DNA from 3 places in the Shewanella sp. 0m-8 genome. Region 1 is predicted to be linked to each of the others. Evidence: predicted binding sites of a transcription regulator. Region 1 holds the regulator's gene; each other region holds the start of a gene.
The links. The regulator LexA, encoded in region 1, represses DNA repair genes until DNA is damaged. The targets are predictions, from matches to a motif close to TACTGTATNNNNATACAGTA.
Positions count from the first base shown of each region.

Region 2: the regulator LexA is predicted to act here: its motif matches at 1,419-1,438, upstream of ACVBIO_RS12350 (DNA topoisomerase III).
Region 3: the regulator LexA is predicted to act here: its motif matches at 1,319-1,338, upstream of recN (DNA repair protein RecN).

Region 1 covers NZ_JBRIMB010000005.1:121,483-124,988, reverse strand. Annotated here, with positions in the region: gene ACVBIO_RS04120 (class I SAM-dependent DNA methyltransferase) at 1-99, opposite strand, end outside; gene ACVBIO_RS04115 (cupin domain-containing protein) at 239-589, opposite strand; gene lexA (transcriptional repressor LexA) at 1,501-2,121, shown strand; gene ACVBIO_RS04105 (cell division inhibitor SulA) at 2,118-2,642, shown strand; gene coxB (cytochrome c oxidase subunit II) at 3,120-3,506, shown strand, end outside.
Region 2 covers NZ_JBRIMB010000023.1:30,825-34,330, reverse strand. Annotated here, with positions in the region: gene purF (amidophosphoribosyltransferase) at 1-1,129, shown strand, start outside; gene ACVBIO_RS12350 (DNA topoisomerase III) at 1,454-3,484, shown strand.
Region 3 covers NZ_JBRIMB010000003.1:32,956-36,461, reverse strand. Annotated here, with positions in the region: gene recN (DNA repair protein RecN) at 1-1,277, opposite strand, end outside; gene ACVBIO_RS02285 (imm11 family protein) at 1,840-2,448, shown strand; gene ACVBIO_RS02280 (response regulator) at 2,586-3,506, opposite strand, start outside.

The DNA.
Region 1 (3,506 bases):
TATGAATTTACACAGCGAATCAAAGGCCTTATTAGAATACTCGATTACATCTGAATTTGAATCCCAGCCATCTGCGTAATCATCCCAACTATCACTCATTATATTTTCCTATACTCGAAACGGTTCACGACTGCATAACACCCTGCTAATAAGTGAACCATGTGCTGGCGGGCGATTTGTTCAGCAAATGGCATGACAGCCTTGGTGAGTCTGGATTTAGCTGCTTGTTATAAGCACACTACTCAATACTCATCTGTATGATTAACAACTCTATGTTTTCGTTTGAATCATTAACCAATCCATGCTCACCAAAAGGAGGGTTTTTAATCATGTCTCCTTTTTTAACTCTATATTCTTGATCTGCAATAGTCATTGTTCCGCTTCCTTCAAGAATGATATACATCTCTTCATTGTTACCGTGTTTGTGATAACCAACAGTAGAATTTGGCGGTATAATTTGCCTATCAATAAAATCACATCCGCTGATAAAATCTGATTTACCCCAAATTTCATACAACTCTACAGCACCTTTTCCATCATGTGCTGAATGCTGAATTTGTTTCTCTGTCTCTAGAAAGTTGCGGATCATCTGAAAACTTCCTTGTGCTTATAACGTCTTAGTATTTGTGCGTTGCGCTGTTTGCAAGGCACAAATCGCTTGTTGGACTTAGTCGATGCTGAATCCAGATTAATTGGTATGCTTTATGCTATAGGAATTTGCTTTTTTTGATGCTGGCTCTGGGCTGTAGAGCAGGTTTTATCAATTGATATCTAGTAGAAGGTAAGTTTTTCATTGAAATTCCGTTGTCATTGTTGTGCTCCTTCGCATTTCTTTAAGTCTAACTGATCCAATGTAGGTTATACACTCGATTGAATATTTTTTAGGCCCCGCGCAGCGGCTTAGTTCAACATTTGTATAGTGTGCATGCGCGTATATTTGGCAAAAAGCGCATGCATATTTAATAAACCTACTATTTAATTTTTGTTGAAGAAAAGCTATTGATTTATCTGCACTCTACAAAAGTATTACTGGATAAACGCGCACAGAAATGAGCAAAGTGAGTATTGATGTTGAATCGAAAGTAATTCGTGATTATTGCTTATCGATTCGTAAAAGTAGGCCAACAGACTCTTCACTGTTCTTTCCTGCTTATTGCCTGTAGCTAATAAAGGGGCATGAACAGTTTAGGCAACGAGGAAGGATTCCTTCCTAGCTGGTTGCACGTAATGGGCATAAATGAGCTAAGACTAATTTATATATTCACTCAAAAATCCCCTTCCCATCGAATTCTCATCCGGAGGCCTTATCTAAATTTATAAGTGCTGATGTCCAGCAAAATATTAGTTAATTTCAGACGCTGTCCAATAACGAATTTCACATCGCTGGATTTATTTCATTTGAAACTGGATCCCACAAAAAACAATATAACTGGTTATTACTTGCACTCAAAAAAATACTGTATATACTAACAGTTACTGTATAGAAAGACAGGGTTAACCATGAGACCACTTACACCGCGCCAAGCTGAAATTTTAGAGCTAATTAAACGTAATATTGCTGATACTGGCATGCCACCTACCCGTGCCGAGATCGCTAGACGTTTAGGTTTTAAGTCAGCCAATGCTGCTGAAGAACATTTAAAAGCCTTAGCTAAAAAAGGCTGCATTGAAATTATGCCGGGCACGTCTCGCGGTATTAAGTTAACCCAAGAAGACACTGAAGATGCAGATTTAGGTTTACCCCTTATCGGCCAAGTTGCTGCAGGTGAACCGATTCTTGCGCAAGAGCATGTCGAGCAACACTATAAAGTCGATCCCGCCATGTTCAAGCCATCAGCAGACTTCTTACTCAGAGTCCGTGGTGACAGTATGAAGAATATTGGCATACTAGAAGGTGATCTACTGGCTGTACACAAAATTCAGCAAGCACGTAACGGCCAAGTGGTTATAGCACGCGTTGAAGATGATGTTACCGTTAAGCGTTTTGAGAAAAAGGGTAACAAAGTTTTCTTACATGCTGAGAACGAAGAGTATTCACCAATTGAAGTGGATCTAGCAAACCAAAGCTTAAGTATTGAAGGTTTAGCCGTTGGTGTGATCCGTAATGGAGACTGGCAATGAACAAACTAATGGGAACGAGTCCTCGTCACCCTGGACTGTGGCAGGATATGCCATCGACCAATATGGTGAGCAGCACGAGTAATGACATCACGACTATGGTGACCCAAACTCAAGGGCGTGATGAGCTGAACCAGATCAGTGCTCAGCTTTCACAATTGAGCCAACAGGGTCGCTGGATTGTACTGATTAGCCCGCCGAATATCGGCTACAAGCAGATGCTAGCAGCTGCAGGTGTAAGAATGGACCGCATTTTACTGGTTCATGCTAAAGATGAAGTGGAAACACTTTGGGCAATGGAAAAAGCCTTAACAAGCGGTACCTCAAGTGCGGTGATTACTTGGACCAACTCTTTAGATGCTCGTGACAATCGACGCCTACAAATCGTTGCCAAAAGCGCTCGCGCTGTCGGCATTGTCATTGAACATTCGATTGATAACACAAATAAGCAACAATCTTGTCGCTCAATCAATATGCAGGATAGTGCTTTTGGTCAAGCCTCCCTGTTTGGTGCTGTTCATTAAGCAGAACATCTCCTCGCTTTCTAATACATGATGACTAGGAGGTGCGTTTTAGTAAGCGCCTTCTAGTACAAACGATTTTCTAAAGCCCTCATTCGAGGGCTTTTTTATTATCAATAATTGAAAAAGTGATCTTGATCAATATTTAAACACCAAGTAGTGTAGGAAGTCATAACAACGATATTTTGTTATATCCGAGCGATTTAGTTGTCGGTCTTTGCTCTGGGATTAGTCCTGAATTTAAAGCTTAGACTGAGATTGGCCTGATATATTTCAGCCGTATGTGCCAACGTGGTTACACCAGCAGTGAATAGCACTGAATACAATAGCCTGTGTCGCGATCCCATTAATTGCGACTCGATAGGCAAGCCACTCGCGCACTTTGAAGTCATCGTTGCTTTTTTGGGAACTGAAGAGTTTACATAGAGCAGAGACTTACTGTGTGACTCTTCTTTGTCTTGTGGACAGAGGAGAAGTCTAGTGAAGCAATTGTTGTATTGTGTGCTGGCGTTGCTATTTTCGCCCGTACTTGTTGCATCAGAAATGCCGCTTAATATGACAGAGGGTGTTACGGATATCAGTGGGCGGGTTTACAACCTCCATATGATTATTCTCTACATCTGCTGTGCTATTGGCATCGTGGTTTTTAGCATCATGATTTACGCTATGATCAACCACCGCAAATCAAAAGGCGCAGTCGCCGCCAACTTTCATGAAAGTACTAAAGTCGAGATCCTTTGGACTGTTGTACCTTTTATTATTCTTATACTTATGGCTATTCCAGCAACCAAGACATTGATTGCTATGGAAGATCCAAGTAATGCTGACCTCACCATCAAGATTACCGGCTCACAATGGAAATGGCAT
Region 2 (3,506 bases), on a different contig from region 1:
GTTACTTAACTTACTCGCCGATGAACTGCAGCAAACCACTACAGACGATCTTAACGCTGAGGAAGTGTTTAACGCTGTGACTAAGGTGCATGAGCTGACTCGTGGGGCTTATGCGGTTGTTGCCATGATTATTGGCCAAGGTTTAGTGGCATTTAGAGATCCATTTGGTATTCGTCCGTTAGTACTAGGTAAGCATGAAACACCAACGGGTACTGAATACATGGTTGCCTCTGAAAGCGTGGCATTAGACGCAGTAGGCTTTGAGGTCATGCGTGATGTCGCACCGGGTGAAGCGGTATACATCACTCTTGATGGTGAGCTTTATACCCGCCAGTGTGCCCACTCGCCAAGCTACTCTCCTTGTATTTTCGAATTCGTTTATTTTGCTCGTCCAGACTCTACGATTGATAACATTTCTGTTTATAGCAGCCGTGTCAATATGGGAACCATGCTGGGTGAGAAGATTAACAAAGAGTGGGAAGATCATGATATCGATGTCGTGATCCCCATTCCTGAGACGTCATGCGATATCGCACTTGAAATCGCGCGTCATATGGATCTGCCTTACCGCCAAGGTTTTGTTAAGAACCGCTATATCGGCCGTACCTTTATCATGCCTGGGCAACAAGAGCGTAAGAAGTCTGTGCGCCGTAAACTTAACGCGATAAATGCCGAGTTTAAAGGCAAGAACGTATTATTAGTTGATGACTCAATTGTTCGTGGTACCACTTCAGAACAGATCATCGAGATGGCACGTGACGCCGGCGCGAAAAAGGTCTACTTCGCCTCAGCAGCACCTGAAATTCGTTTCCCTAACGTGTACGGCATCGATATGCCAACCACAAATGAATTGATTGCTCACGGTCGTGATGTTGAAGAGATCAATGCGCTGATTGGTGCTGACGGGATGATCTTCCAATCATTACCAGATTTGATTGAAGCTGTACGTCAACAAAACCCTTCAATTAAGCGTTTTGAAACGTCAGTATTTGACGGTAAGTATGTGACTAACGATGTAAATCAAGAATACTTAGATTACATCACGCAGTTGCGTAACGATGATGCTAAGGCAAATCGTAGTAAAGATATTGGCACTAATTTAGAGATGCATAACGTTTGTCATCCTTAAGCTAGATGCTATATAAAAAAGCCGAGCAACCGCTCGGCTTTTTTGTTTTCAGCCTTAATTGATAACGATGATGTCTATGCTCATGCTCATGTCCATGTCTGAGAGTGTGACTGCTCCTGATGGGGATAAGCACAACGTTAACCCTTAAAATGACAATTGAAATTAAAACGCTTAATGAGAGCCGTTCTCAAAAAGTGTAACACTCTTTGAGCAAATGAATGGTTTTGAACGATTAATACACTCTGCTTTAAGAGTTTCGTTTGCACCGCTTACAGCTTCAAGGTACAGTTACTGTTAATTTATACAGTAATCCTAGTCCCGTAGATGATCTTATATATTGCCGAAAAACCCAGCCTTGGTAGAGCCATTGCCGATGTATTGCCTAAGCCTTTAAAGAAAGGTGACGGATTTATTCGCGCAGCCAATGGGGATTGTGTCTCCTGGTGCGTGGGTCATTTGCTTGAACAAGCAGAGCCAGATGCGTATTCGCCTGAATACAAGTCATGGAAATTTGAGCACCTTCCAATCGTACCAGATAACTGGAAGATGAGGCCTAAAGCTAAGATGCGCGGACAAATTGCTGTGCTACGTGGGCTTGTTAAAGAGGCGACTCAGTTAGTTAACGCCGGCGACCCTGATAGAGAAGGGCAGTTGCTGGTTGATGAAATTATCGCGCACTTAGGTGTTAAAGGTGCAAAGTTACAACAAGCTCAGCGTTTGTTGATCAGCGATTTAAATCCTCAAGCGGTAACAAGAGCGCTGGGGCAATTGCGTTCAAACCGTGAGTTTATTCCCCTATCAACTTCAGCGCTAGCGCGTTCTCGCGCCGATTGGCTCTATGGCATGAATATGACCCGAGCCTATACAATCCAAGGCCGAAAAGTGGGTTACCAAGGTGTGCTGTCAGTGGGACGGGTACAAACGCCGGTACTTGGGCTTGTGGTACGCCGTGATGTTGAAATTGCTGAGTTTGTGTCTAAGCCCTTTTATGAAGTGTTAGCGCATTTAGCGACCGATAACCAAGATCGATTCAGTGCAAAATGGCAACCGAGTGAAGCGTGTCAGCCCTATATGGATGAAGAGGGACGGGTACTGGCAAAAGGTTTGGCGCAAAACGTTGTCGGGCGTATCAACGGCCAAAGTGCCTTGGTAGAAAAGGTGATAGCTCAAGACAAGAAGCAAAATGCTCCCTTGCCTTATAGTTTATCGGCGCTACAGATTGATGCGGCTAAACGCTTTGGTATGAGCGCAAAGTCAGTGCTCGATACCTGCCAGTCGTTATATGAAAAACATAAGCTTATCACCTATCCACGCTCTGACAGCCGCTATCTGCCTGTTGAGCAACATGGATTAGCGCCGAGTGTTATTCGCGCAGTATTAAGTGGTGCGAGTGAGCTATTGTCTGGCTGTGATGAGCCAAATGCCAAGCTCAAATCAAAGGCGTGGAACGACAAAAAAGTTGATGCCCACCATGCGATTGTGCCAACCGAAAAAACGGCCAATCTATCTAGCCTTAACCAGGCTGAGAAACAGTTGTATTTGCAAGTTGCGCGTCAGTACTTGATGCAGTTTTATCCGGCTTATTTGTATAAAGAGACTCAAGTTGAGATCATCATTGCCGGTGGCTTATTTAAAACCAAGGCCAAACAGGAAGCTGCGCTAGGCTGGAAGCAGTTACTTAAGCAATCTGCCAATCAGAAACAAGATAGCGGAAGCTCGAGTGATAAATCGCAGACCGAAGATGGCGAACATCTTGCCAATATCCCAGCGCTTAAACAGGGCCAAGTTCTGCTGTGCGAGCGTGGCGAGTTATTAGAAAAAAACACCCAAGCCCCAAAGCATTTTACCGATGCGACTTTACTGGGGGCAATGACGGGGATCAGCCGCTATGTCACCGATAATGAAATCCGGAAAATCTTAAAAGACACCGACGGCTTAGGCACTGAAGCGACGCGTGCTGGCATAATAGAGCTACTTTTTAAGCGCAATTATCTAACCCGCCAAGGTAAATCCATTTTGGCTACCGAGGTGGGCAAAGGCTTAATTAACAGCTTACCGCAAAGCGCGACAACGCCTGATATGACCGCGCTGTGGGAAAACAACCTCGATGCCATTAGCCGTAAAGAAGCCAAGTATCAGAATTTTATGGATCCCTTAGTGAGCTCCTTACAAGGGCTCATTGAGCAAGCGGGTTCACAGTTACCGACTTCTTTACAAGGGGTTAAGTCGCCGGATAGCGGCTTTAAAAAACGTCGTTATAGCGCAAAAAAGCCTGCTACATCTAAATCATCTGCCGTTAGAAAAACGCCGACTAAAAAAACAAGTACGAGTAAGAGAGCCCCTGCTAGTAAGTGATAGAGGCTTTATTGAGGGCGTC
Region 3 (3,506 bases), on a different contig from region 1:
GGCTGCAGAGGCTGACCAGGGTTAGTTGAAACTAAAAATTCAATATTGTCACAACCCGTTGGCGTAACAACAGCCTCGTTAAAATTCACCGCAATAGTAAACTTGCCCTTAGGCATGTTGAGCTCATGGATAGACTGAGTCACTTGCTTATCAAGCTCTTTAGCGTAGCGGCTGCGGCTTTGACTGAGTTTTTTAGCATGCTGTAAATAGGCTGCCTGGCTTGCTCTTAGTTGCTCGCGTATATCGTCAAGTTTGTCGTCATCAGAGCCTAAATCCATGAGTTCATCTAATAGACTTTGGTGATGTTTATAGAGTTCGTTACCTGATACTTGATGTTTACGCGCAAGTTGCATAGCTTTTGAGAGTCGCAGCTCTAAGTGAGCGAAGTATTCTGGATCGAGCTCTAAGCCATCTAAGTAGCGTTCAAGTTCACTGCTACTCTCCTGCACTTGGATCAGCGCATCGTTAAGCATAGCCACGACATTACCCAGCTCAGGATCGTAGCTTTCGAGATCTTGCCCTTGGCTGATACTGGTATTTAGCAGTGATTCAACACAGCCTTCATCACAGTCTTGTAGAATGTGTAGTTGGCTACGGCAAAGCTCGATAAGCGCGGTGCTGTTCGCCAGCTTCTTGTGCTCGGCTTCAATAGACTCAAATTCACCTTCATTAATGGCAAACTCGTTTAGCTCTTCAACCTGATATTGCAGCAACTGCTTTCGAGCTAAGCGTTCTTGCTGGGACATTTCTAATAGGTGTAGCTGTTTTTCGATTGTCTTACATCTATGGTAGCTGGCGGTCACACCGTCGAGCAGCATCTTATGGTTAGCATAGCTATCTAATAGAGTGAGTTGATGTTCACTTTTTAACATGGCGTGGTGGGCATGTTGACCGTGAATACCAATTAATAGTTGTCCTAGCGACTTGATTTGCACTAAGGGAACTGGGTTACCGTTTATGTAGGCGCGTGAGCGGCCGTCACTGCTAATCGTGCGGCGTAAGATGCATTCATCATCAAGTTCAAGATCGTTATCTTCAAGCCAGCGTTTAGCGGCTGGAGTATCATCTAATAAAAAGCGGGCACTTACTTCGGCCTTAGTGGCACCAGGTCTAATGCTATTCGCGTCGGCTCGATTACCTAAACAAAGGCCAAGGGCATCGATAGCAATCGATTTCCCCGCGCCAGTCTCACCAGTAATACTGGTCATACCGGCTTTAAAGTCGAGTTCCAAAAAACGCACAATAGCAAAGTTGTTGATGCTGAGTTGGCAAAGCATAGTGATGTCCTTTTCAAAACACTGTATTGATAAACAGTATATACTGTTTTTATGTACAGTAAATACCTGGTTGGTAAATCAATCGATTTGATTGCATTTATGGGACGCTGTTTCAAATGGAATGAATCTGACAAATAGCCACTTTTAAGAGTTTAGAAATAAAGTATCTATTTTTCAATGTGGTAAGATGAGCTGCATCATAGCGATAGGCCATGTATGTCTGTTTTAGGTTGTACCCCAGTTATGGCTATCTATGGCATTTTAGACGGTATAAACAGTTTTCGATTGCAGTAAGTTGAATTTATTATGTGAATAGCGGCTTGTTAGAAGGTGCTAGGTGCTTCATTTTGTATGAGGGGAAATAACAGGAGTGTTCATGCTACACAGCCGCTATGTTTGAGATAACAATTGTGAGCAACTATTCGCAGTTACCATTTGAGTAAATATGCGAGCAACTAACAGTAATCTGATAAGAATGAGCTATCAGTTAGCAAATATCATTTATAAACCATGAGTTATCAATCATCACGTATCGAATATAGCGATAGTTTAAGAGTAAGCAATGACAACATATAATGATGAGTATTATATTGCTTTTCGTCCTCGTGGTGATGAGCTGGTATACATTCGGCCTGATAGAGAAACAGCGCAAAGAAAATATCATTACACAAAGCTAGTTAGCGGTGAACAACCATTGATTTTTTCTAATGGTTTTAGAGACGAAACAAATCAGAAACGGCCTTTAACGGATCTGTTTGTTGATACTTCAGGTTTATTGATAAACGATGAACTGAAGGACAAATTTAGCCAATACAAGATCGAGGGGATGCAAATTTACCCCGCTGTATTTATAGATGATCCTAGCGTTTGGCATGATAGTTATTGGTATTTTGGCTTCTATAAAGAGTTGGACTGTATTGATCTTGTTAACTCCGAAATTGAAATGTTTTATTTTGACGATGACGATCTGCTTGAGGTAAAGCGCTATTCTCTGAATAAGACTGTATTAGATAGTATTGATGAAGCTAATCGTCTGATTTTTAAAGTTGCCAACTGCTCTAAGAGTTATGTTTTTTTTCATAAAAGCATCGTTGAGTTCATCTCTAATAGAGCGTTTTCTGGTGTTCAATTTATTAAAGTGTCTGACTTTAGAGAGGGCGATCAGTTTTAAATCTTATTACTACATATCGCAGAGTCATTAATAAGGTTAATGACTCTGCGCACTAACAAGAAGCCCTTGTTCAAAGTAGAGGTGCTGCACTCATTTTAAAGTGGCTTAATGGTTAGCTTTTCACTCGCAAAAAGCAGTTACTCAGCTTGGTTTGTACACTTATCGAGGGCTGATTGGTAATACTCTTGGTAATTGTTTGCTACGAGTTCTTCATCAACATACAGCTGCCTGATAACATTATCGCATCGAGCGATGATCTGCTGAACTTGCCCCGCGCCATATTGCCTAGGCCAAACATAAGACAATGACTTGATAATATTCAAGCACACGGTTTTTAGCAGTGGAGCCTTTTCATTTATTGCGAGGTAGGTTTCAAGCAGAGTTAATTTGTCTGCGCCGTTATTTTTTACGAAGGTGTATTGCTCTTTTAACCAGACTCGTTTTACTGCATTTCCCGTTTTCAAACTATCGAGCATCGCGACTTTACTCGAAAAAATAATCTGACTTGTCTCATAGCCTAAGGTTTCGCTAGACCATTGGATTGCTAGATCAAATTCATTTTCAACACTCATAACATTCAGTAGCCAGGCATAATGAAATGCGGCGTAAAAGTGCTGAAAAGCCCCCTTAGAGTGTAAGCCCTTTAACATACTGATGGCACTGCGATAATAGCCTAACTCAATTGAGATATGAGCTTTAATAAGTGTGACTTCATTTTTAATTGACTCGTCTTTTGAGTCCATCAATAGCCGAAGGTGATGTTTCGCTTCTTCTATTAAGGTATTTCTTTTATGAGAAGTGCGGGCTGAATAGAGAATGGTACGGATCAAACTCAGTTTGGCGTATTCATTATTTCGGTAGGTATCTTTGTTGATCTCCAGATAAAGTCTAAAGCGCTCAAGTGCCTGATCATAGTCGTTAACTGAAAGGCAAAGGTTAACGATGATCTGCTCTCTTTCAGAATTACCCGGTACAAGTTGACTGGCTAGCTCTAGATGCGATATCGCCGTGGGAATATCGTTATTCTTAAGTTTTACATAGGCAGCTTCAGTTCTTAC